DNA from 4 places in the Phytobacter cepae genome. Region 2 is predicted to be linked to each of the others. Evidence: predicted binding sites of a transcription regulator. Region 2 holds the regulator's gene; each other region holds the start of a gene.
What was found. The regulator CRP, encoded in region 2, controls carbon source genes, mostly activating them, when cyclic AMP is high. The targets are predictions, from matches to a motif close to ATGTGANNNNNNTCACAT.
Positions count from the first base shown of each region.

Region 1 (5,883 bases), 2.2 Mb from region 2:
GACACCAGCGAGATGGATATCGTCACCCTGCGACGTAACATCGGGTATGTCATCCAACAGATTGGTCTGTTCCCCAATATGACCATTGAAGAGAACATTACCGTTGTGCCGCGCATGTTGGGCTGGGATAAAGCCAAATGCAAAACCCGCGCGCAGGAGCTAATGGAGATGGTCGCACTGGATTCGAAGAAGTTTCTCCATCGCTATCCTCGTGAAATGTCCGGCGGTCAGCAACAGCGTATCGGCGTGATTCGCGCGCTGGCGGCGGATCCGCCGGTGCTGCTGATGGATGAGCCTTTCGGCGCGGTCGACCCGATTAACCGTGAAGTCATTCAGAATCAGTTCCTGGAGATGCAGCGTGCGCTGAAAAAGACCGTCATGCTGGTGAGCCACGATATTGATGAAGCCCTGAAGCTTGGCGACCGTATCGCGGTGTTCCGCCAGGGGCGCATTGTGCAATGCGCCAGCCCGGATGAGCTGTTAGCCAAACCAGCCAACGAATTTGTGGGTTCCTTCGTCGGGCAGGACCGTACGCTTAAGCGCCTGCTGCTGGTCTCTGCAGGCGACGTCACGGATAAACAGCCGACGATCACCGTTCGCGAAACCACCTCCGCCGCAGAAGCCTTTGCGCTGATGGACGATAATGATATTCGCGCCATTACCGTCGTGGATGGCGAAGGTAAACCGCTGGGCTTCGTTAAACGTCGTGAAGCGCGTGGCGCGCAGAGCAGCTGTGCCGATCTGCTCCACCCTTTCCGCATTACCGGTAAAGCCGAAGATAACCTGCGTATTGTGCTGTCGAGACTGTACGAAAGTAACACCAGTTGGATGCCCATCGTGGATGAAGGTGGGCGCTACAACGGGGAGATTTCCCAGGATTATATTGCTGAGTACTTAAGCTCCGGGCGTACCCGCCGTGAGCTGAATATTCACAGTGATGTGTGATAACACGTGATGGGTATTCCCCTCTCGCCTCTGGGGAGAGGACCAGGGTGAGTGGAAACATGCGGCTCTGAGGGGCATTCCGTTCACCTTATGTTCCTTGCTTTTCTATCGCTCCAGAACCCGTGAACGTGCCAGGGCGGTTCACCGCCACCGCCCTGGCGACCCGGGCTCCCGGCCAGGAAAATCGCCGCTGGCGCGGTCCACTTAGCATATTCCTTCAGGCTTATCGGGGACGGGCGAAGGTAACGTCCGTGTAAAGTCGCCCTCGCCGCGCATCCCTGCGCGTCGCCCCGGCCTTACGGATACGCTTCGTCGATTTTCAGCCGGACCCTGTCATCGCTTTAACTGTTGTGTTCTCATGGCACAGTGTTATCGCTGTTAAACGTAAAGTTACTGGGGATTCCTCAGCCTTTAAGGGAGAGGCTCAAAGGAGTCAAACGGTTACGCCAGAATACGCTCTGCCACCAGCATCCCTTTTGCCATCGTCAGATTAATATACTGTGATAATTCACGCTGTTCAGCGCGGGGCAGGTATGGCAGTTCTCCGACCAATGGTGCGGGCAGTTTGCGGCTCAGCACATTGATAATTTCAGCATAATGCGCAAGACCCGGATTAATGCGGTTTGCCACCCAGCCAATCAGCGGCAGACCGTCACTGGCAATCGCCTGGGCGGTTAATAAAGCGTGATTGATGCAGCCTTCCTGAATCCCCACCACCATCACCACGGCCATTTGCTCCTGCACGACCCATTCGGAAAGAGGACGCAGATCGTTCATCAGGCTACGCCAGCCGCCCGTGCCTTCAACCACCACATGGTCAACCCTGTCGCAGAGGTGCGCAAGGCCATTGGACAACTGGGTGTAATTAATAGGAAAGCTATGCGCAACGCTGCTTTCATCTTCACTGAGGGCAACAGGATTGACCGCTGAATAAGGTAATTCTATGGAAGAGACACTTTGCAGAACCATCGCATCTTTATTGCGCAGGCCCTCCGGCGTCTCTTTACTTCCTTTAGCGACGGGCTTGTAACCCGCGACGGTTCTGCCACTCGCCGCCAGCGCCTGAAGCAGTGCGCGGGACACGACGGTCTTACCGACAGAGGTATCTGTACCCGTTACAAAGAAACGCTTATGCATCGCTAACCCCACCGTTTTGCTACGAAAATATAAATCAGAAAAATAATTCAGTAGCGAAAGTCTACGCCAGGCATATTCAGCCCGGCTTGAGATAGCGCAATCTTTATGACAACAGTGAAAAAATGTTACCCCTGTAACAAACGGATAAGCAATGAGCCGTTATACATTGCGTCTTTGACCAGTGCGGCACCCGCCATCGTACCCTGATTGGTAAATTGCGTGCTTTCGACGGCAATGTGCTGACTGTAGGCCGGAAGAGACTGCTGGCGAATGCAGTCGGCGATAGCGGGAAAGAGGATGTCGGCGGCCTTGCTCAGCGGCGAACCGATAAGGATCTTTTGTGGATTGAATAAATTCACCATGATGGCAAGAATGCGTCCGACGTTCGCCCCCACGCCGCTGATGATATCTTTCGCCAGCAGATCGCCCTGCCGCGCGGCGTCACATAAAGATTCCACGGTCAGAGGCTGCTGGTGAAGCATTGAGCTCATCGACTGACTCATACGCAGTTGCGCCAGCTCCAGCACGCTGTCCACGCTGGCGATGGTCTCCAGGCAACCGTGGTTCCCGCAGTAACAGCGCTTGCCATAGGGATCGACCTGAGTATGGCCAATCTCCACCAGACTGCTGCTTCCGGCATGCAACAGGCGGCCATCGGTGATCACCCCTGCGCCGACGTTGTGATCGATAACGACCTGAATCACATCCCTTGCGCCGCGTGAGGCGCCAAACAGCGCCTCCGCCATCGTCCAGGCGCTGATATCGTGCTGCACATAGACCGGCACACCGGTGTGTTTTTCCAGCGCTTCACCCAGCGGCATGTCCTTTACATCCTCAAAGAATGGCATGCGATGCACGATCCCGTTTTCGGTATCAATGATGCCGGGCAGCGTGATGGCGATGGCCGTCAGGCGTTCAAGCCGCTGCGTATGGCGGGTAAAGAACGTATCAATATGGTCAATGATTCTCGCCAGCAGCGGCGTCTCATCGGACAGCGCCAACTCGCGCTGTTCTTCCACCACCAGTTTGCTGCTGAGATCGCGAAGAGAGAGATAAATTTCACCGCGACTGATGCGTAAAGAGAGGTAGTGCCAGGCTTCGGTCTCCACCATGAGTCCGACGGCCGGGCGTCCGCGACTACCGGGCTCCTGAATTTCGGTCTCCTGCACCAGGTGTGCTTCGAGCATTTCGCGCACAATCTTAGTAATACTGGCTGGCGCAAGTTGAGCCAGACGTGAAAGATCGATGCGCGATACCGGGCCAAGTTGATCAATCAGGCGATACACCGCCCCCGCGTTGGTCTGCTTAATTTGATCAATATGACCAGGCTGACTATCAGCAACCACCTCTGACTCCCTTTATTTTTGAGCTCGAAATAAACTTTTTGATATGGTGAAGCACTTCATCACTCGCCGTCAAATATTTACGTAGCCTTGTGATTTACAGCACATTTTACAGGGTGAATCTGCGCACTTTTCACCCATTCACCGCGGAAATGAGTTTTTGTTTGAAACGTTGTGCCGCCGTTCCCTGTTCACGGTGTTTTGCCCATACCAGCCACATCTCTGAAATCGCATCGGCTTCGAGAATCGGCACCCATCGGATTTCATTAAGCTGAACACGCCGAAATGAGGCAGGCAGTATCGATACCCCCAGGCCGGCGGCGACCAGCCCGACAATGGTCATGGCCTCTCCAACCTCCTGAGTGATAGTTGGCGTCAGGTTGTAGCGCCGCAACAGCCCCAGGATATCGTCATAAAGACCGGTCCCGACATGAGGGTCGAAAAACACGAACGGTTCCCGTGCCAGCTCCTCCAGCGAGACACCGGGTTTCGCCGCCAGGGGGTGGTTGCGATGAATCATTGCCAGCAACGGTTCGCGCAGAATCACCTCCCAGGCCAGCGTGTCCGGCAGCGGCGTGTTTCGCATCAGGCCGAGCTCCAGTCCCCCGTCATTGAGCGGCGCTATCTGCTCGCGGGTGTTAATCTCTCGCGTCTGGATATGTACATCCGGGTAGAGCTGACGAAAGGATGAAAGGGTGTCAGATACCGCTTTGATAAAGGGCGCAGACGAGGTAAAGCCGATGCGCAACTCCCCCGTCTCCCCCTGATGCAGGCGCGCCGCACGCGCTGCGGCCTCTTCCACCTGGCTCAGGATCTGCCGACTGTCGGCGAGGAACTGCCGTCCAGCGGGTGTCAGACTGACGCTACGATTGGTGCGGGCCAGCAGCTTCGCGCCAATCTGCTGCTCCAGAATCTGTATTTGCTGGCTCAACGGTGGTTGAGAGATATTCAGGCGTGCCGCGGCGTGACCAAAATGCAGCTCTTCGGCAACCGCAATAAAGTAACGCAAATGACGCAGTTCAATATTCATATTTTAAACATATCAATTAAGACTATTAATATATTAGACAGAATAATTTGCCTTTCATACCCTTATTGTTATCCCCGTCTTATCGGGATACTCATGTAAGGATAAAAAGTGAGCCGTACATCAACCGTCGATACCCTTCCCCTGAGCGGTACTGACGACACCGCCCCTGCTTTACCGACCCAATACATTAAACGTGGTACCCCCCAATTCATGCGCGTCACCCTGGCGCTTTTCTCAGCCGGACTGGCAACCTTTGCGCTGCTTTACTGCGTGCAACCGATACTGCCCGTGCTGTCGCAGGAATTTGGCGTGTCGCCTGCCAGCAGCAGTATCTCTCTGTCCGTCTCTACCGCTATGCTGGCCGTGGGTCTGCTGTTTACCGGCCCCTTATCAGATGCCATCGGGCGCAAAAAAGTGATGGTAACGGCGCTGCTGTTAGCGTCAGGCTGTACGCTACTCTCAACCATGATGACCAGCTGGCACGGTATCCTGGTGATGCGTGCGCTATTAGGGCTATCGCTGAGCGGCGTGGCCGCTGTCGGCATGACCTATTTAAGTGAGGAAATTCACCCGAGCTTTGTGGCCTTTTCCATGGGACTGTACATCAGCGGCAACTCGATTGGCGGGATGAGCGGTCGCCTACTCAGCGGTGTGTTGACTGACTTCTTTAGCTGGCGCATAGCGCTTGCGGCGATTGGCTGTTTCGCTCTGGCCTCGGCGATAATGTTCTGGCGCATTCTGCCGGAATCGCGCCATTTTCGCCCATCTTCTCTGCACCCCAGGACGCTACTGATTAATTTGCGTCTCCACTGGCGCGATCGCGGGCTGCCGCTGTTATTTCTCGAAGGGTTCCTGCTGATGGGGTCGTTCGTTACGCTGTTTAACTATATTGGCTATCGCCTGATGGCATCACCGTGGATGCTGAGCCAGGCCATCGTCGGATTGTTATCCGTGGCTTATCTCACCGGCACATGGAGTTCGCCGAAAGCCGGTGCCATGACGGCGAAATACGGTCGCGGCCCGGTGATGCTTGGCGCCATTGCCATCATGCTCATCGGCTTATTGTTGACGCTAATCCCCTCTTTATGGGTGATCTTCGCCGGCATGTTGCTGTTCACCGCCGGGTTCTTCGCTTCACACTCGGTTGCCAGCAGCTGGATTGGCCCCCGTGCCCGCCGTGCCAAAGGGCAGGCCTCTTCACTGTATCTGTTTAGTTATTATCTTGGTTCCAGCATCGCGGGTACCCTGGGCGGCGTGTTCTGGCACAACTATGGCTGGAACGGTGTCGGCGGGTTTATTGCCCTGATGCTGGTCGTGGCGCTCTTCGTAGGCCATCATCTCCGCCGTCGTTTATGCTAAAGCGTGTCAATTTCCGGCCCCGCTACGGCGGGGCGGGCATTTCGTCATCCCCCCTTTCTGATGGTCCTT
Region 1 is NZ_CM135107.1:2,644,008-2,649,890, forward strand. It holds gene osmV (osmoprotectant ABC transporter ATP-binding protein OsmV) at 1-945, shown strand, start outside; gene bioD (dethiobiotin synthase) at 1,387-2,082, opposite strand; gene mlc (sugar metabolism global transcriptional regulator Mlc) at 2,208-3,428, opposite strand; gene ynfL (multidrug efflux transcriptional activator YnfL/SxtR(Kp)) at 3,559-4,455, opposite strand; gene ynfM (multidrug efflux MFS transporter YnfM/SxtP(Kp)) at 4,564-5,814, shown strand.
Region 1: mlc (sugar metabolism global transcriptional regulator Mlc) is a predicted target of CRP. The motif match lies at 3,516-3,533, and genes of this name have one in related genera.

Region 2 (5,883 bases):
TAAGGTAACTGACCAGCGTGACAATCAGCATAGTGGCCAGCGTGTAGCCTTCCGGCACGTGGTAGTGCAGCGTGGCGCCGGCGATAATAAGCCCCGCCATGGTCCCCGCCGCCCGGTGCAGAATGCGTACCCGCGTTGCTCCGTAGCCGTTCTGGGTGACAAACATCACCGTCATCATTATCCAGTAGGGTTTCGGCAGATGTAGCGCGCTGCCCATCAGGCTGGCAATACTCAGCATGACGCTTACCCGCGCGGCGTTTCTTAACGCAGCGGATTTAAACGAGAGATAGCTTTTGAGTGCCGGAATCAGCGGCAATCGTCGCTGCTTTTCGGCCATAAGATCGCGAATATAGAGCGGACGTTGGGTGCGCAGCACGCGGGCAATCTGGCTGAAGTGCCAGGCGCAGAACTGGCCTACCGGGTTGTCCGGATGCTGACGGGCGATTTTCTCCAGCGCGCTGATCTGCTTGTCCATATTGAAGCGCTGTGGATAGCGATGATAGAGGATGTCATCCGCAATGACCCGGAGCCGCGCCGCCACGGTTTGCGCGTTCCAGCGAATGACCTCTTCGGCATGGCTACGCTCTACCAGTTCCTGCACCTCCTGCGGCTGATGCAGGCTGACGGAGATATGCTCCTGTAGGTCCAGCGCCACCTGAAAAACCCGCCTTAATCTTTTGTAATCACTGTTCTGATTAGCCGCCAGCATATGCAGTTGCTGGTAACACTGGCTAATCATGTCCACTGCTTTTTGCTGACGTGCCAGCAGTGGGGGGAGGGCTTTTTCCGGGTCCGCATGCTGAGTCAGCAGGCTGTATTTGGCCTCGCAATAATCAGCGAGCTGACGATACAGCAGGCTTAATGACTCGCGCAGCGGCTGCTCTCGCCACAGCCAGAACCAAAAGGCGTTGAAGGCGCCATACCATAGCGTGCCAAGACTGTAGATCAGCAGCGGCTCCCAGACCGGCATATTTCCCGCAAGACTCAGCGTGAAGATGGCGGCAATCAGCGAGGCGGGAAGCAACCTGCCGTGCAGCGCACTGATTTCCGCCGTGACGCCCAGCGTCAGCGCCAGCAGGGTAAGAATGAGCGGCAGAGGAACGTTTTCGAAAAGCAGGAATTGCACCGCGAGGCTGCTGCCAGCAAAGAGCGAACCGCCAATGATCACGCGCTTGAAGAAGCGTTTATGCAGTGTGTCGAGACCAGCTATGTTGCAACAAGCGGGAACTAACGAGAAGAGCAGACCTAAATCCAGTCGACCGGCAATCAGGCCAACGGTCACAGGCAGGCATAACACCAGCGTTTGTCGCAGTGCATAGTTGATTTCGGGGTGGTAAATCAGCCTGCGCCACATGAGGCAAACAAAAACGGCGCACTGCCAGAAGCAATGCGCCGCTCAGAGATTAACGTGTTCCGTACACGACAATAGTTTTACCGTGAGCGGAGATCAGGTTCTGATCTTCCAGCATCTTCAGGATGCGGCCAACGGTTTCACGAGAACAGCCCACGATCTGACCAATTTCCTGACGGGTTATTTTAATTTGCATACCGTCCGGGTGGGTCATTGCGTCGGGTTGTTTCGCCAGATTCAGTAACGTCTGAGCAATACGGCCTGTCACATCGAGGAAGGCGAGGTTGCCGACTTTTTCCGAGGTGACCTGCAGGCGGCGTGCCATCTGCGAGGACAAGCGCATCAGAATATCCGGGTTTACCTGGATCAACTGACGGAATTTTTTGTAGGAAATTTCGGCCACTTCACAAGCGGTCTTGGCGCGTACCCAGGCACTGCGCTCCTGACCTTCTTCGAACAGACCCAGTTCACCAATAAAATCGCCCTGGTTAAGGTAAGAGAGGATCATCTCTTTCCCTTCTTCATCCTTGATGAGCACAGCCACTGAGCCTTTTACGATGTAGTACAACGTTTCCGCTTTTTCACCCTGGTGAATCAGCGTGCTCTTCGACGGGTACTTATGAATATGGCAATGAGACAAGAACCATTCGAGAGTCGGGTCTGTTTGCGGTTTGCCAAGCACCATGCGCGGTTATCCTCTGTTATAAGCTGGCTCCAGTCTCAGGATCTGCGCCCTGTGACTGGGGTTGCAATCTGTCTTCCCGATACCTGGGAAGTGCGCCGTCAGACATGTCTGCGGGCTCTAAGATGTGATGTCCTCTGCGTACATGCATTACATCAATGTATCACTGTAGCATTCAGACTGTTTTAGCATAGGTTTTGCCGCCTGTCTCCTGGTGTCTCGCTTCAGCTTGACGCAGGTCGCCTTCCATTGCGAGTTTTCTTATGTGCGCGTAATCTGTAGAGAAAGTGACATTGCCGGAGTGAATAAAATGCATGCTCGTGTGAAATGGGTCGAAGGTTTAACGTTCCTTGGTGAATCTGCCTCCGGGCACCAGATTCTGATGGACGGTAATTCGGGCGATAAAGCGCCAAGCCCGATGGAAATGGTGCTGATGGCCGCAGGCGGGTGCAGCGCGATTGATGTTGTCTCTATATTGCAGAAAGGCCGTCATGACGTGACGGATTGCGAAGTAAAGCTCACTTCTGAGCGCCGGGAAGAGGCGCCGCGCCTGTTCACCCACATCAATCTGCACTTTATCGTGACGGGTAAGGCACTGAAGGAGGCGGCCGTATCCCGTGCGGTGGATCTCTCTGCCGAGAAGTATTGCTCAGTCGCGTTGATGCTGGAGAAAGCGGCGAATATCACGCATTCGTTTGAAGTGATCGAAGGCTGACGGGTTTAGGGCATTGTGCGGTCTGATGCCCTCACCCTGACCCTCTCCCACGGGGAGAGGGGACTGATATCACTCAATCTTCTTGCCTTCCATCAACCGTTCAACCAGCGGTGTCATGATGAGCTCCATCGCCAGCCCCATTTTGCCTCCCGGCACCACGATTGTATTCATGTGAGAAATAAAAGAACCCTGCAGCATTGCCAGTAGCCAGGGGTAATCAATCCCTTCAAGATTACGGAAATGAATGACGACAAAGCTTTCATCCAGCGATGGAATGACTTTGGCGGCAAAGGGGTTCGATGTATCCACGGTGGGAACGCGCTGAAAGTTGATGTGCGTGCGGGAAAACTGCGGCGTAATGAAGTTGATGTAATCCTCCATTGAACGTACCACGGAGTCCATCACCGCTTCACGGGAATGACCGCGTTCGCCGGTGTCGCGAACCAGCTTCTGCATCCACTCCAGATTCACAATCGGTACCACGCCGACCAGCAGGTCCACATGGCGCGCCACATCATGCTGCGGCGTCACCACCCCGCCGTGCAGGCCTTCGTAAAACAGCACATCCGTCGGTTCCGGCAGCGGTTGCCAGGGGGTAAAGGTTCCTGGCACCTGATTCCATGGCACCGCTTCGTCGTAGGTATGAAGATATTTTCTCGCCTGGCCGGTGCCGGTATGGCCATAATCGACAAACGTCTGCTCCAGCAGGCTGAAGTCGTTAGCCTCCGGGCCAAAGTAGCTGATGTGGCGACCTGAATCGCGCGCCTTGCGGATAGCCATGTCCATTTCAGGGCGTGTATACCGGTGAAAGCTGTCGCCTTCCACTTCAGCGGCGTGCAAATTCAATTGGGCGAAAATTTTACGAAAGGCAAGGCTGGTGGTGGTGGTTCCCGCACCGCTGGAGCCTGTTACAGCAATAACCGGATGTTTAGCAGACATAGCGACTCCAGACGTTTGCGATGTTTTCGCTTTACGCGTTGTTAATCATGAAATTGAGCACGCGGCATAATGTTGACGCTTTCGTGTAATTCAGACCATACCAGTACGGCTTCGCCGCTTTTGAGTTGGCGTTTAACATCAGCGACTTTTTGTGCAAATGCGCGCTCATGTTCACCATAATCAGTGCCTTCGCGCAAGACAAAGCTTTCAATAAGGTTGTCCAGCGTCTCAGGATCCAGGTCTTGCCAGGGAATAATCATCTTAGTCTTCCAGCCAGGTTGTCAGCCAGTCGGGGATACGTTTCTCAAGCCACATTTGCGGGCGCAGGAGCGTCCCACCCACAAAGCCAACGTGCCCGCCATGTTCAGTCAGTTGGTACTCTACGCATGCGGGGAGCGTCGCAGAGTCGGGAATAACGTGATGGTCCATGAAAGGATCGTCTTTCGCATGAATAATCAGCGTTGGACAGGCAATTTTATTCAATAACGGCATCGCGCTGCACTGACGATAGTAGTCGATGGCATCGGTAAAGCCATGAATGCGTGCGGTGATCAAATCGTCGAATTCACGCAGACGGCGCACGCGTTTTAGCTGCAACAGGTCGATCGGTAACGTGCCTGGGTACGCTTTCAGTTTTCTTGAGGCGTTGCCTTTCAGCAAATTCAGCAAGTAGTGCTGATAAATCCGGGAAAAGCCTTTTTCGATATGCGCGCTGCAAGCTTCCAGCACAAAGGGGGCGGAGACAATCACGGCGGCATCCAGCGGCACGCTGTTACCCTCTTTTGCCAGCAGACAGGCAAGCATATTGCCGCCCAGTGAGTAACCAACGGCGGCGGTGCGGGCCTCGCCGAACTCGCGCTTCAGCCAGTGTAGAAACCAGGTGCCGTCTTCGGTTTCGCCAGAATGATAAATGCGGTTCAGGCGATTAGGTTCACCGCTGCAGCCGCGAAAATGCATCACCACGCCGAGCCAGCCGCGCGCTTTTGCCGCTTCGATCAATCCATGCGCGTAGGGGCTGTGCAGGCTGCCCTCCAGCCCATGGAAAACCACCAGCCGGGGTTTGTGCTTCGCCTGCTGGGGATCTTCGCTCCAGGCAAGATCAACAAAATCACCATCCGGCAATTCGAGGCGTTGCCATGTTGGCGTAAAACCCAGCTTGCGGCGTATGACACGCGGCAGCATGGTCTGGAAATGAGGATTACGCCCACCGCGCATGGGGCGGAAATCCTGCGTATTCTCTTCAATTTCCGAAAGTCGTGAGGGTGTAATGTCAGCCATAGTACGGTAAATCAATAAAGTGTGGGGGGAAGACTATATCGACACGCAGCCTTTAGGTTTGTTCATTTCATGGGCTACATGCGTATAAAGGCTAATCCGCCAGTAAATTACGGGAAAAGAGATGGATGTCGGCATCCGGCTTACGTCGCCACAAGCGCGCTTTTCGCGCCCCGGTTGCCACGCTCTCGCCTGTCTCTTCAAACATGCCTGACGCCTCAAAGCGGCGAATCAGACTTTTTCGCTGGATAGGATGGCCGAGAATAATCTCCGTTGCCTCCTGCAGTTGCGTCTGGGTAAAGGTATCAGGCAGACAATAAACAGGCAGTAAAGAGTACATGGTTTTCTGCCGTAAGCGCGCCAGAGCGGTCTGAATGATATCCCGATGATCGAACGCCAGCGCGATGTCATCAAGTTGCGTGACAGGCACCCACCTGGCATCGCTGACGCTCGCGATGTGCGGTGCGCAGGCGACCCACGAAATAAGTGCATACCAGGCAATGGTCAGACTCCAGCCACGCGGGTCGCGCGTTGCGCCAGAAAAGGTATCCAGCTGTTCCAGCCAGGAAGGGCAAACCCCGGTTTTCTCCGTCAGCTTACGCAGCGCCGTCGCCCGTGTCGATTCATCATGTTCCATATCGATAAACCCACCCGGCAAACCCCAGCGCCCTTGCTGCGGCTGACTGGCGCGCTCGACCAGTAAAACGCGAAGCGCCTGTTCATGGAGGGTAAACAGCACGCTGTCTACGGTTACCAGGGGGGAAGGGAACTGGCTGGCATCGTAAGAATCCAGATATTCTGCTTCGCTGATCATCACTTGCTCGCCTGATTAAACACGTGACAAGTTTACCAGCCCGCGAAAGTGGGGCAAGCTAACTTTTAAAGTTAGTTTTATCAATGATTTGTACTAAATTCCGTAAA
Region 2 is NZ_CM135107.1:459,885-465,767, forward strand. It holds gene ACUY4Q_RS02100 (YccS/YhfK family putative transporter) at 1-1,354, opposite strand, end outside; gene crp (cAMP-activated global transcriptional regulator CRP) at 1,404-2,036, opposite strand; gene ACUY4Q_RS02110 (OsmC family protein) at 2,344-2,748, shown strand; gene ACUY4Q_RS02115 (phosphoribulokinase) at 2,818-3,687, opposite strand; gene ACUY4Q_RS02120 (YheU family protein) at 3,729-3,947, opposite strand; gene ACUY4Q_RS02125 (hydrolase) at 3,949-4,965, opposite strand; gene ACUY4Q_RS02130 (NUDIX hydrolase) at 5,057-5,776, opposite strand.

Region 3 (5,883 bases), 2.6 Mb from region 2:
CGCCGGATGCAGATAGAGCAGAACTTCCGGGATGAAAAAAGCCCGCGCTTCGGGTTCGGGCTGAGGCTGAGCCGCAGCCAGGGCAAGGGACGTCTGGCTGTACTGAGCGTCGTGGCGGCCATGGCAAGTCTGGTGATGTGGCTGGCAGGATATCTGGCGGAGAAAAAACAGCGCCACCTGCGCTACCAGGCAAACAGTCTGAAAGACAAAAGGATCCTGTCTTATGTGAGGCTGGCGGTTGAAGTTCTGCGGCATGAGCCCGGAATACTGAGGCGGATGAATATCGTTAATGCACTGAAAACGTTAGGTAAAGAGTACAGTAATATGGTCATGGGGACCTGACCATATTACTGGGGATCTCTCAGCCCGTGCGGGAGAGGGCTCAGATGTGATTAACGCTTCACAACCTTGATCGTCTGCGCGAGGCGAGACGGATTTTCTTCCGTCGTTTTCTGCGCTTTAGTTGCGCACGCGGATTCCACACACACGAAGGTTTTGTAACCGTCGTCAGGCATATCCGCCATGCTGGCAGACAGTGCCGGACCCGGGTTCCAGCCGACCACATTGAAGTGATGATGATGAATCACTTCAATGGCGCGGTTCAGGGCACCATCATGAATGACGCTGCAGGCTTCCGGGTTGAGATAAACACGATCGGTACGGTCCGGGAAGGTTTGTACACCGTCGGTCAATGCGTCTTCTTTCGCATCGTTCACTTTATCAATAAAACGATCGCCCAGTCCGCTGACTTTCACTGCCTGAATATCACCAACATTGAAGTAGGTGTGCAGAGCCGAATGAGTCTCAAATTCCCCATGCGCTTCGAGTTCGATTTCGCAGGTTTTTCCCAGCTTAAAGCGAGCTAAAAGGGTGAAGTCGTGGGCCCAGAACTTGCGTGACTCATCGCTGCTGTGCAGTTCGAAGGTCAGGACAACGCCGTTATCATCTTCATTATGCGCTTTTAACGTCCACGGCAGGTTGCGGGCGAAACCGTGGGCGGGCAAACCTTGTTGTGCTGCCGGGCCAAACCAGGGCCAGCAAATCGGTACGCCACCACGCAGAGCGACGCCGTGCTTGAACGGCGTATTACCGCTTAACCACAGGACGTCTTCCTCGCCCTGGGGTTTCCAGGAGAGCAGATGTGCGCCCTGCAGGGCGACAGAGGCTTTAACAACGGGATGATCGACGACAATAACGTCCAGTTCATCATTGATACGGCGGGACAGAGTAGGAGTAATTTGTTCTACAACCGGGAGAGCAAAAATTGTGTTTATCATGGTGCAATCCTTCGTTAGCGTGACACTAAAAACAAAAAAGGCGACCGAGGTCGCCTTTATAGATCAGAGTCTCATCTCAACTTATTTGGAGATGTGAGCGATCAGGTCCAGAACTTTGTTGGAGTAGCCGGTTTCGTTGTCGTACCAGGATACCAGTTTCACGAAGTTGTCATTCAGTGCGATACCCGCTTTAGCATCGAACACGGAAGTGCACACTTCGCCGTTGAAATCGGTAGATACAACGTCGTCTTCGGTGTAACCCAGAACGCCTTTCATTGCGCCTTCAGAAGCCGCTTTGATTGCTTTCTTGATTTCTTCGTAAGACGCTGCTTTTTCCAGACGAACGGTCAGGTCAACAACAGAGACGTTAGGAGTAGGAACGCGGAACGCCATACCAGTCAGTTTACCGTTCAGTTCTGGCAGAACTTTACCTACTGCTTTAGCAGCACCGGTAGAAGATGGGATGATGTTCTGGGATGCGCCACGACCGCCACGCCAGTCTTTATGAGACGGGCCATCAACGGTTTTCTGCGTTGCGGTGGTCGCGTGAACAGTGGTCATCAGACCTTCGATGATGCCGAAGTTGTCGTTGATAACTTTTGCCAGCGGTGCCAGGCAGTTGGTGGTGCAGGATGCGTTAGAAACGATGTCCTGGCCTTCGTATTTGTCAAAGTTAGCGCCTTTAACAAACATCGGGGTGTTGTCTTTGGAAGGACCAGTCAGAACAACTTTTTTCGCGCCAGCAGTGATGTGCTTACGAGCAGTTTCGTCGGTCAGGAAGATACCGGTAGCTTCAGCAACAACGTCAACGCCGATTTCGTTCCACTTCAGGTTAGCCGGATCTTTTTCAGCAGTCACACGGATGGTTTTGCCGTTAACAACCAGGTGGCCGTCTTTGACTTCTACGGTGCCGTTGAAGCGGCCGTGGGTAGAGTCATATTTCAGCATGTACGCCATGTACTCTGCGTCTAACAGATCGTTGATGCCAACGATTTCGATGTCAGAACGTTCCTGAGCAGCACGGAAAACAATGCGACCGATACGGCCAAAACCGTTGATACCTACTTTGATAGTCATATATTCCACCAGCTATTTGTTAGTGAATAAAAGGTTGGCTGTAAAATTACAAAAACCTTACGCAGCGTCAAGCGGAATCGTGTCAATCATTGCGACAAATCATATTCCGCCTAACCTTTGTTCGACTGATTCGTCTCACTCTTCCCATGAGCATTCTTTCCTAATGGGGACGCCGTCCCGAATTTTAAAGGGCATGCAGGATAAAAATGTGAACAAGGTCACAATTACCCCTGCGCATTTTCGGCGCGATTAAGTTTAGAACAAAAGTGAGGGCTTCATTGTTAATGTTTTGTTAGAATCACTGATGTGTTGTACGAGTTCTTATTGCGGGATGTGAGCATATGACGACAAAATCTTCTCAGGACGATCTGAAAAAAAATCTTACAGAAATGCAGTTCTATGTGACGCAAAATCACGGCACAGAACCGCCTTTTACAGGTCGCTTATTGCATAACAAGCGTGAAGGCGTTTATCACTGTCTGGTGTGTGATGCCGCGCTGTTTCAGTCACAGACGAAATTTGACTCCGGCTGCGGTTGGCCAAGCTTTTTTGAGCCCGTCAGCGACGAGGCAATTCGCTATATCAATGATTACTCTCATGGGATGCAACGCGTGGAAATCCGTTGCGGGAAATGTGATGCGCATCTGGGCCACGTCTTCCCGGATGGTCCACAGCCCACCGGAGAGCGTTATTGTGTGAACTCCGCCTCACTCAGTTTCTCCGATGATGAAAACGGTGAGCAAATTAAAGGGTAGCGAATCGATTCAGCAATTATTCCACTGGAGCTAATTTACCATGGATCTTGATCAAGTCATTAACAGCATGACGCCAGAAATCTATCAGCGGCTTGTGACAGCGGTAGAATTAGGCAAATGGCCCGATGGCGTAGCGCTGACGCCTGAGCAAAAAGAGAACAGTTTGCAACTGGTGATGCTCTGGCAGGCAAAAAACAATACCCAAGCGCAGCACATGACCATTGATACGCAGGGTCAGATGGTGATGAAGACGAAACAGCAGCTCAAAGAAGAGTTTGGTATTGGCGCGAAGCCGATTACCACGATAAAGATCGAGTAGACCAATATTCATATCGGGCCGGAGAGCAATAGGATCTTGCTTCCGACCCGCCTTATATTTACGGTTTAATGTTTAGTGACTCGGCCAGCTGTTTTGCCAGCTCATTTTTATTATCGGCGCCATATTCCCAGAACATGGCTCCGCCAAGCCCTTTTTCTTTGATGTATTCAGCCTTGATGGCGACCGAACGTGGATTCTCGTAAGACAATGCAAAAACCGATTTTCCCTCTGTAGTGGCAATGGAAAGCCAGGGGACTTTTGCTCCATCGTCCCATTGTTCAGTAAACCGTTTCTTAGGGTCATTGAGCAATACGTTAACGATGTCGTTGTATTTGAGATAAGTATCTTTGCTAAGATCAAAACCCAGTGTTTCGAAAAGCGCCACGGTTTCTTTATCAAAATAGGGGTGGGTGACGGGATGTTTTTCAGCTTCAGTCAGACTCCAGTCAATACCTGGCTCAATAGCGCGTTTGGGTACCCGCCCATAGAAACCAATGCCGAGATTCATTTGTTCAGGCTTCACTCCCGCAGCCAGATAGTTACTCACCACATAATCAACGCTGTATTTATCGGCCTGTACAACCGTAGGCCATGCGCGTGAATCATAAAGATTCGCGTTGAAATATTGTGTTCCGTAGGCCATGTCGTAAGTCATCAGGTTGATGTAATTCAACAATGGAGCAATTGCTTTAACGTCAACCCACGTTTTCGGACTTTCGGCATTTGCGCCGACAGCAATGGTAACCAACTTATTTTGACCTAATGCCTCACGCATTTCTTTAAGCAACAATGTAAAGTTGTCGCGGTCCTCCGGTTGGCTGTCGACGGCTCCCCAGGCTCCGTTGACCGGATATTCCCAGTCCAGATCAATGCCATCAAGCCCGTATTTTTCCACGATACTCTGAGCGGAACGGATAAATATTGTCCGGCTCTCTTTTGTCGCTGCTGCTCCAGAAAACCCGCGCGCCCCCCATCCTCCGACTGAAAGCAGGACTTTCAACGTTGGGTTTTGTTTACGCAACTCAGGAAGTAAAGCGAGATCGGCATCGACTTTTGGCGATAACCAGATCTGATGCAGCTTTGCGGTATTTTTTAGTGCGCTTTGCACTTCGTCCTTTTCATCGTTGTAAATTAAGCCAAACGAGTAATTTAGATGGGTGATAAGACTAACATCCAGTTTGCGAATATCACTATCCGCACCGCCTGTTGTATCCCCTCCATTAAAATATCCGACCGACATCATGGTGGTGGCGCTCGCCATAATAGAAGTACAAAGTAGTGGCAATGCTGCCAATCTAAACATCCTTTTCATAAAAATCCTCTTTGACAATCAATTGATTAATAAAACCACGTTCGCTCCGTGGAAAAGAAAAGCTTTTGCACGCTAACACTTCCGGCATGCGAAAACCGGGAAGGTGCTCACGTCCGTCTGCTTAAAAAAATAAATTTTTCACACATGAAACTCATTCAAGAGCGCTTATGTAAATAATAAATTAAAGGAGAGGGGGGGTTATGTTTGCTCACATATTCATGCGGTGAATAATATTTATTTTATAATAAAAAAATAATTAAAGGGGGCGTCGCACAACATCCATTATTGCCTGCGATAATCGTCACATTCTGTGAACAAATATTATTTGTGTTATGCAGTAAAAATAAATTTCAGCGTGAATCATATTACATGAGGCGTTATTTATTAGACCAGGTGCCGCTTGTCTGGTCAGATTCTTAAAATTCTTTAAGCGCTGGCGTCAGGCAGTCGTCCTGAAAGCGGTCCGGCCAGCAGGCCGGACACGAAGATTACGCCTGGGTTTCCACCCAGTCCGCCAGGGTGTATAAGGTCGCGCCTTCGGCAGCCATATCCATAAACGCCTGCGCACTGTCATGGGCATTAAGATTCACGCCACGGCAGCCATCAGTAATCACGTTGACCTGATAACCGAGCTTTAACGCATCCAGCACGGTGAATTTCACGCAATAATCGGTCGCGAGACCCAGTACGGTGAGTTCAGCGATCTCGCGCTCGCGTAACCAGCCATCCAGGGCAGTTTTTTGGCGGTGTTCGTTGTCAAAAAAAGCACTGTAGCTGTCGATTTCAGGGTTTTCACCTTTACGCACAACCTCATCAATACTCTTATGATTGAGCAGGGGGTGCAGCTGTGCCCCTTCCGTGTGCTGGACGCAGTGATCGGGCCAAAAGGTTTGCGGTAAACCGTCCAGCTCACCCTGAGTAAAAGGTTCAACTCCGTGCTGGCTGGCAAAACTTCCATGGTTTGCAGGATGCCAGTCCTGGCTTGCGACGACCGGCTCGTTTCTCGCTTTGCTCCAGTCAATCAGCGCATTCGCGACATCAACAGTGCTGTCGCCTTCAGCCACGGCCAGCGCGCCCCCGGCGCAAAAATCGTTTTGCAGGTCAACGAGCAATAACGCACGCTGTTTCATATTGCTGCCCTCA
Region 3 is NZ_CM135107.1:3,051,244-3,057,126, reverse strand. It holds gene ACUY4Q_RS14390 (IS4 family transposase) at 1-342, shown strand, start outside; gene ACUY4Q_RS14385 (D-hexose-6-phosphate mutarotase) at 393-1,277, opposite strand; gene gapA (glyceraldehyde-3-phosphate dehydrogenase) at 1,359-2,354, opposite strand; gene msrB (peptide-methionine (R)-S-oxide reductase MsrB) at 2,696-3,109, shown strand; gene ACUY4Q_RS14370 (YeaC family protein) at 3,150-3,428, shown strand; gene chiD (chitinase ChiD) at 3,487-4,740, opposite strand; gene pncA (bifunctional nicotinamidase/pyrazinamidase) at 5,229-5,870, opposite strand; gene ansA (asparaginase) at 5,881-5,883, opposite strand, start outside.
Region 3: msrB (peptide-methionine (R)-S-oxide reductase MsrB) is a predicted target of CRP. The motif match lies at 2,561-2,578, and genes of this name have one in related genera.

Region 4 (5,883 bases), 300 kb from region 2:
TATTACCTGCGCCAAAATGTAATGCTTTCATAGTATTAACCTTCATTAATGTTTTTACCCGAGAGGGCTGGGGTGAGGAACCGCATGCGTTTCTCCTCACCCGAACCCTCTCCCCAGAGGGAGAGGTCCGTCCCCGTTTGGTTCGAGCGGCAGGTGGGTTGGCTTCTTCACTGACCCCGGTCGCTTAGAAAAGTGGCCAGAGTGGTGTTGTAACCTGCCTTCCCGCCGCCCGAATTTTCAGGGGAGCGTTCGAACATTACGCCTTCAGCAGAGCCAGAACTTCTTCTACGCTGGTGGTGTTAGCCAGACGCTCAATGACGGTTTCGTCATCCAGAGCGTTGGTCAGGCTGGTAATAACCTGAATGTGCTCGTTGTTACGCGCAGCGATACCGATAACCAGACGGGCAACATCTTCCGGCTCTTCACCGAACAGTACGCCTTGCGGATACTGGCAGAATACCACGCCGGTTTTCAGTACACGGTCTTTGGCTTCCACGGTGCCGTGTGGGACAGCGATAGACTCACCCAGGTAAGTTGGGGTCAGTTTTTCGCGTTCCAGCATTGCTTCAACGTACTCAGGCTGAACGTAGCCGCCTTTCACCAGCTGCTCACCGGCAAAGCGAATCGCTTCTTCTTTGTTGCTGGCAGTACGGCCCAAGAAGACGTTTTCAGCGCTTAATTTGAACAGGTTGCTGTTGCTGGTATCAAAGCTGTCCTGCAGGCTGCTCTGTACCTTAACGGTGTTATCCGCATGGCGTTGCGCAGCAACCAGGCGTTCCGTCAGGTTGGTGTACAGACCGCTGTCGAGGAAGTTGGTCAGCGAAATGTGCTGTGCCTGCGGCACCTGGCGCATCGCACGCTCGGTCAGGTCACGGTGGGTAATCACCAGGTCAACATCAGACGGCAGGCTGTTAATAGCGCTGTTGGTCACGGAGATGTTGGTCAGACCCGCATCCTGGACTTTTTTGCGCAGCACGCCTGCACCCATTGCGCTGGAACCCATACCGGCATCACAGGCAACGATGATTTTACGTACGTGGCTCAGATCGTTGGTTACGTCGCCAGTCGCCAGAGCACTCGCCCCTTTAGACTGTGCTTTCATGTCCTGTACGCGGCGGGTAGCGGCTTCGATATCATCATCTTCTTCTTTGACTTTGCTGGTTTTCAGCAGAATCGCGGAGATAACGAAGGAAACAGCCAGCGCAGCGAAGATAGCAGCGATGTTCGCGAAGTAAGCCCCTTTCGGCGTCATTGCCAGCACGGCCAGGATAGAACCCGGGGACGCCGGAGACACCAGACCGCCACCCAGCACGCTCAACGTGAACACGCCAGTCATACCACCGAGGATTACTGCGATCAGCAGACGTGGGTTCATCAGCACGTAAGGGAAGTAAATTTCGTGGATACCCCCCAGGAAGTGGATGATAGCCGCGCCGCCAGCAGACTGACGTGCACTACCACGACCGAAGAACATGTACGCCAGCAGGACGCCCATCCCCGGACCCGGGTTAGCTTCGATCAGGAAGAAGATAGACTTGCCGAGTTCATTCGACTGCTGAATACCCAGCGGCGAGAAGATACCGTGGTTGATGGCGTTGTTGAGGAACAGGATTTTCGCCGGTTCAACAAAGATGGACGCCAGCGGCAGCATGTCGTGCACAACCATGAAGTTAACGCCAGCCGCGAGGCCTCTGGACAACACTTCAACCGCAGGACCGATACCTTTAAACGCCAGCAGCGCCAGGATCATACCGATGATGCCAGCGGAGAAGTTATTCACCAGCATTTCAAAACCGGATTTGATCTTACCGTCTACAGCGGCGTCAAATTTCTTAATGCACAGGCCGCCCAACGGACCCGCGATCATTGCACCGAGGAACATCGGCATATCCGCACCGACGATAACACCCATGGTGGTGATAGCACCGACCACACCACCACGATCGCCACCCACCAGACGACCACCGGTATAACCGATGAGCAGCGGCAGCAGGTAGGTGATCATCGGACCGACGAGCTTCGCCAGCGTTTCGTTCGGTAACCACCCTGTAGGAATAAACAATGCGGTAATAATACCCCACGCGATAAACGCGCCGATATTTGGCATTACCATGTTGCTGAGGAAGCGACCAAAGCTTTGCACTCTGATCTTGATATCGGATGACATAAAACACCCCTTCTTATGTTTGCTATCGCACAGGCCGGAAGCCCGAGGTTTTGTTGTTAACGTGGCGGCAGAGGTAGCCGGACCCGTGTTCTGTGATGCGAAATCTCGCACCGAATCAGCCAACTGTCCAGATGACGCCCGGCAATGTGACTTAGATCACGTTAAAGTAGGGGGTGTACCGTGCTTTAACGTGATATTCGTCACAAATATGTTGTGTAGAAAAAGAACAAAGGGCAAAAAAACAGCGTGGTACCCCCATTAATGTGACTCTTATCACAAATGTTTGGGGTGGGTTTGTTATTCATTTGTGATCTTCGTCACAAGATATTTTAACCAGGTGTTTTCTGAGTGTGATCGGTCGCAAACTCTGGTTTTCGCTCACATCGCAACCTGTAATTCTCTTTCACCTCGCCTGGCACACGCGGCGGCTGGCCCAACATATCCAGATAAGTTTTCACATTTATGAAACGTCTGGCGTCGTATTTGTTTACCTTAGTACATACTTAAGGCTTTGCAGTTGGCGACAAGGAGAAGGCAATGAAACTGATTGGCAGCTATACCAGCCCGTTTGTGCGCAAAATTTCCGTCATTCTGCTGGAGAAGGGCATCACCTTTGAGTTTGTGAATGAACAGCCCTACAACGCCATCAACAATGTGATGCAGTACAACCCGTTAGGTAAAGTGCCCGCGCTGGTCACTGATGAAGGCGACGTCTGGTACGACTCACCGATCATTGCTGAATATATTGATTTGCTGGATATGGCCCCGGCCATGCTGCCGAAAGAACCCAAAGCGGCGCTGAAGCTTCGCCAGATAGAAGCCCTGGCCGACGGTATTATGGATGCTGCCCTGGTGTCGGTACGGGAAATTGCGCGCCCCGCAGCCCAGCAGTCAGAAACGGAGCTTCTGCGTCAACGGGAGAAAATCAGCAAGGGGTTAGATGCGCTGGAAAATTACCTCAGTGACGGCACGCTAAGCGTGGATGCGCTGGACCTTGCCACTATCTCCATTGCCTGCGCCATCGGCTATCTCAACTTCCGCCACGTCTCTCCTGGCTGGTGTGTCGACAGGCCTCAACTGGTTAAACTGGTGGAAAATCTGTTCCAGCGTGAGAGCTTCGCACGTACCGAACCGCCGAAGGCTTGATACCCGTTATGTCAGCCTGAATCAACTCGCGGTACAATCCCCTCACGTCGAACTTCTCTCCCGGCGGGAGGGGCAAACCCAGCCAGGCTCACTCATGACAACGGAAATTCAGTCGCTTTATATTCAGATACCTTCTACCGACCGCCTGTTACGTGATGAGGCGTTCTCCCCTTTGATGGCCGCCTTTGGTCACCGCCAGGTCGCTGCGGCGTTACGCCAGCTACAGGTTGAAGCGCGTGAGGCGGTGCGGCTGAAACAGACATTACCTGGCTGGTGCGAAAACTGGGCGCAGGCGGCGTATCAACGCCTGGCGAACGAGAGCATGGGTGCCCTGCGGCCAGTCTTCAACCTGACGGGCACGGTACTGCACACCAATCTCGGACGTGCATTGCAGGCGCAAGCGGCTATTGATGCCGTGACGCAGGCGATGCGCTCACCGGTGACGCTGGAGTACTCGCTGGACGATGCCGGGCGGGGCCACCGCGATCGTGCCGTGGCGGACCTGCTTTGCCGCCTGACGGGGGCTGAAGATGCCTGCATCGTGAATAACAATGCTGCGGCGGTATTGCTGATGCTTGCTGCGACGGCGAGCGGCAAAGAGGTGGTGGTGTCTCGTGGCGAGCTGGTGGAAATTGGCGGTGCGTTCCGCATCCCCGACGTCATGCGCCAGGCGGGCTGCGTGTTACAGGAAGTGGGTACCACCAACCGCACTCATGCCAAAGATTATCGTCAGGCGGTGAATGACAATACCGCGCTGCTGATGAAGGTCCATACCAGCAATTATCACATTGAAGGCTTTACCAAAACGGTGGATGAAGCCGAGCTGGTCTCTCTTGGCGACGAACTAAAGGTGCCGGTGATTGCCGACCTGGGCAGCGGTTCGCTGGTGGATCTCAGCGAGTATGGATTGCCGAAAGAGCCGCTGGTGCAGGCGTTGATTGCGGCTGGCGTGAGCCTGGTGAGTTTTTCTGGCGATAAGCTACTCGGCGGCCCGCAGGCCGGGATTATCGTCGGCAAAAAAGCGCTGATTGAGCAGCTTCAGCGCCACCCGCTGAAGCGCGCGCTGCGGGCAGATAAAATGACCCTTGCGGCGCTGGATGCCACGCTGCGCCTCTACCTGCACCCGGAAAAACTGCGCGAAAACCTGCCGACGCTGCGTTTACTCACTCGCTCGCAGGAAGAGATAAACCAGCAGGCGCAGCGCTTATTGGCGGCTTTGGCCGCAAATTATCCAGGCTTTACCCTGCGGGTAGAGCACTGTCTCTCACAGATTGGCAGCGGTTCACTGCCCGTTGACCGCCTGCCGAGTGCGGCACTGACCTTTACCCCTGTTGATGGCAGTGGGCGTGAGACAGAAGCCCTTGCCGCCGCCTGGCGCAGGCTGGACCACCCTGTTATTGGCCGTATTTATGACGGGCGTTTATGGCTGGATTTACGCTGTCTTGAGGATGAACCCCGTTTTCTGGAGATGCTGTTGAAATGATTATTGCCACCGCCGGACATGTCGATCACGGTAAAACGACCTTATTGCAGGCCATCACTGGTGTGAATGCCGACCGGCTGCCGGAAGAAAAAGCGCGCGGGATGACCATCGATCTCGGGTATGCCTACTGGCCGCAACCGGATGGTCGCGTACCGGGCTTTATTGACGTGCCGGGCCATGAGAAGTTTCTGTCCAATATGCTGGCAGGCGTCGGTGGCATCGACCATGCGCTGCTGGTGGTCGCCTGCGACGATGGCGTAATGGCACAAACCCGCGAGCATCTGGCTATTTTACAGCTCACCGGCAGCCCGTCCCTGACGGTCGCCCTGACCAAAGCCGACCGCGTGGAAGACGCCCGCATTGATGCAGTGCGTGAGGAAGTTCTTAACACTTTGCGCGATTTTGGCTGGCCGGAGGCTGCACTCTTTGTTACCGCCGCCACTGAGTCACGCGGTATCGACGCCCTGCGCGCGCACCTTTTGCAACTCCCGGCCCGTGCGCATCCGCAGCACCAGCGTTTTCGCCTGGCGCTGGACCGTGCTTTTACCGTCAAAGGGGCGGGTCTGGTGGTGACCGGCACGGCGCTGTCGGGGGAGGTGCGTGTGGGGGATACCCTCTGGCTGACCGGAGCAAATACAGCGATGCGCGTGCGCGGCCTGCATGCGCAGAATCAGCCCGTTGAACATGCGTATGCCGGGCAGCGTATTGCCCTGAACATCGCCGGGGATGCGCAGAAAGAGGCATTGGCCCGTGGAGACTGGCTGCTGTCTTCACAACCGCCCGAACCTTCCGATCGCGTGATTGTGGCCCTGCAAACTCATGCACCGCTCACCCAATGGCAGCCGCTGCATATCCACCACGCCGCCAGTCATATCACCGGGCGCGTCTCGCTACTGGACAACAATCTGGCAGAGCTGGTGTTCGACACACCGCTATGGCTGGCGGATAACGATCGTCTGGTCCTGCGCGACATCTCAGCACGAGAGACGCTGGCAGGCGCGCGCGTGGTGACGCTGCACCCACCACGGCGTGGCAAACGCAAACCGGAGTACCAGCAGTGGATAGGCGCACTCTCAGCAACCCAGAG
Region 4 is NZ_CM135107.1:155,583-161,465, forward strand. It holds gene mtlD (mannitol-1-phosphate 5-dehydrogenase) at 1-31, opposite strand, end outside; gene ACUY4Q_RS00750 (PTS mannitol transporter subunit IICBA) at 257-2,167, opposite strand; gene ACUY4Q_RS00755 (glutathione S-transferase) at 2,705-3,313, shown strand; gene selA (L-seryl-tRNA(Sec) selenium transferase) at 3,408-4,796, shown strand; gene selB (selenocysteine-specific translation elongation factor) at 4,793-5,883, shown strand, end outside.
Region 4: ACUY4Q_RS00755 (glutathione S-transferase) is a predicted target of CRP. The motif match lies at 2,473-2,490, and genes of this name have one in related genera.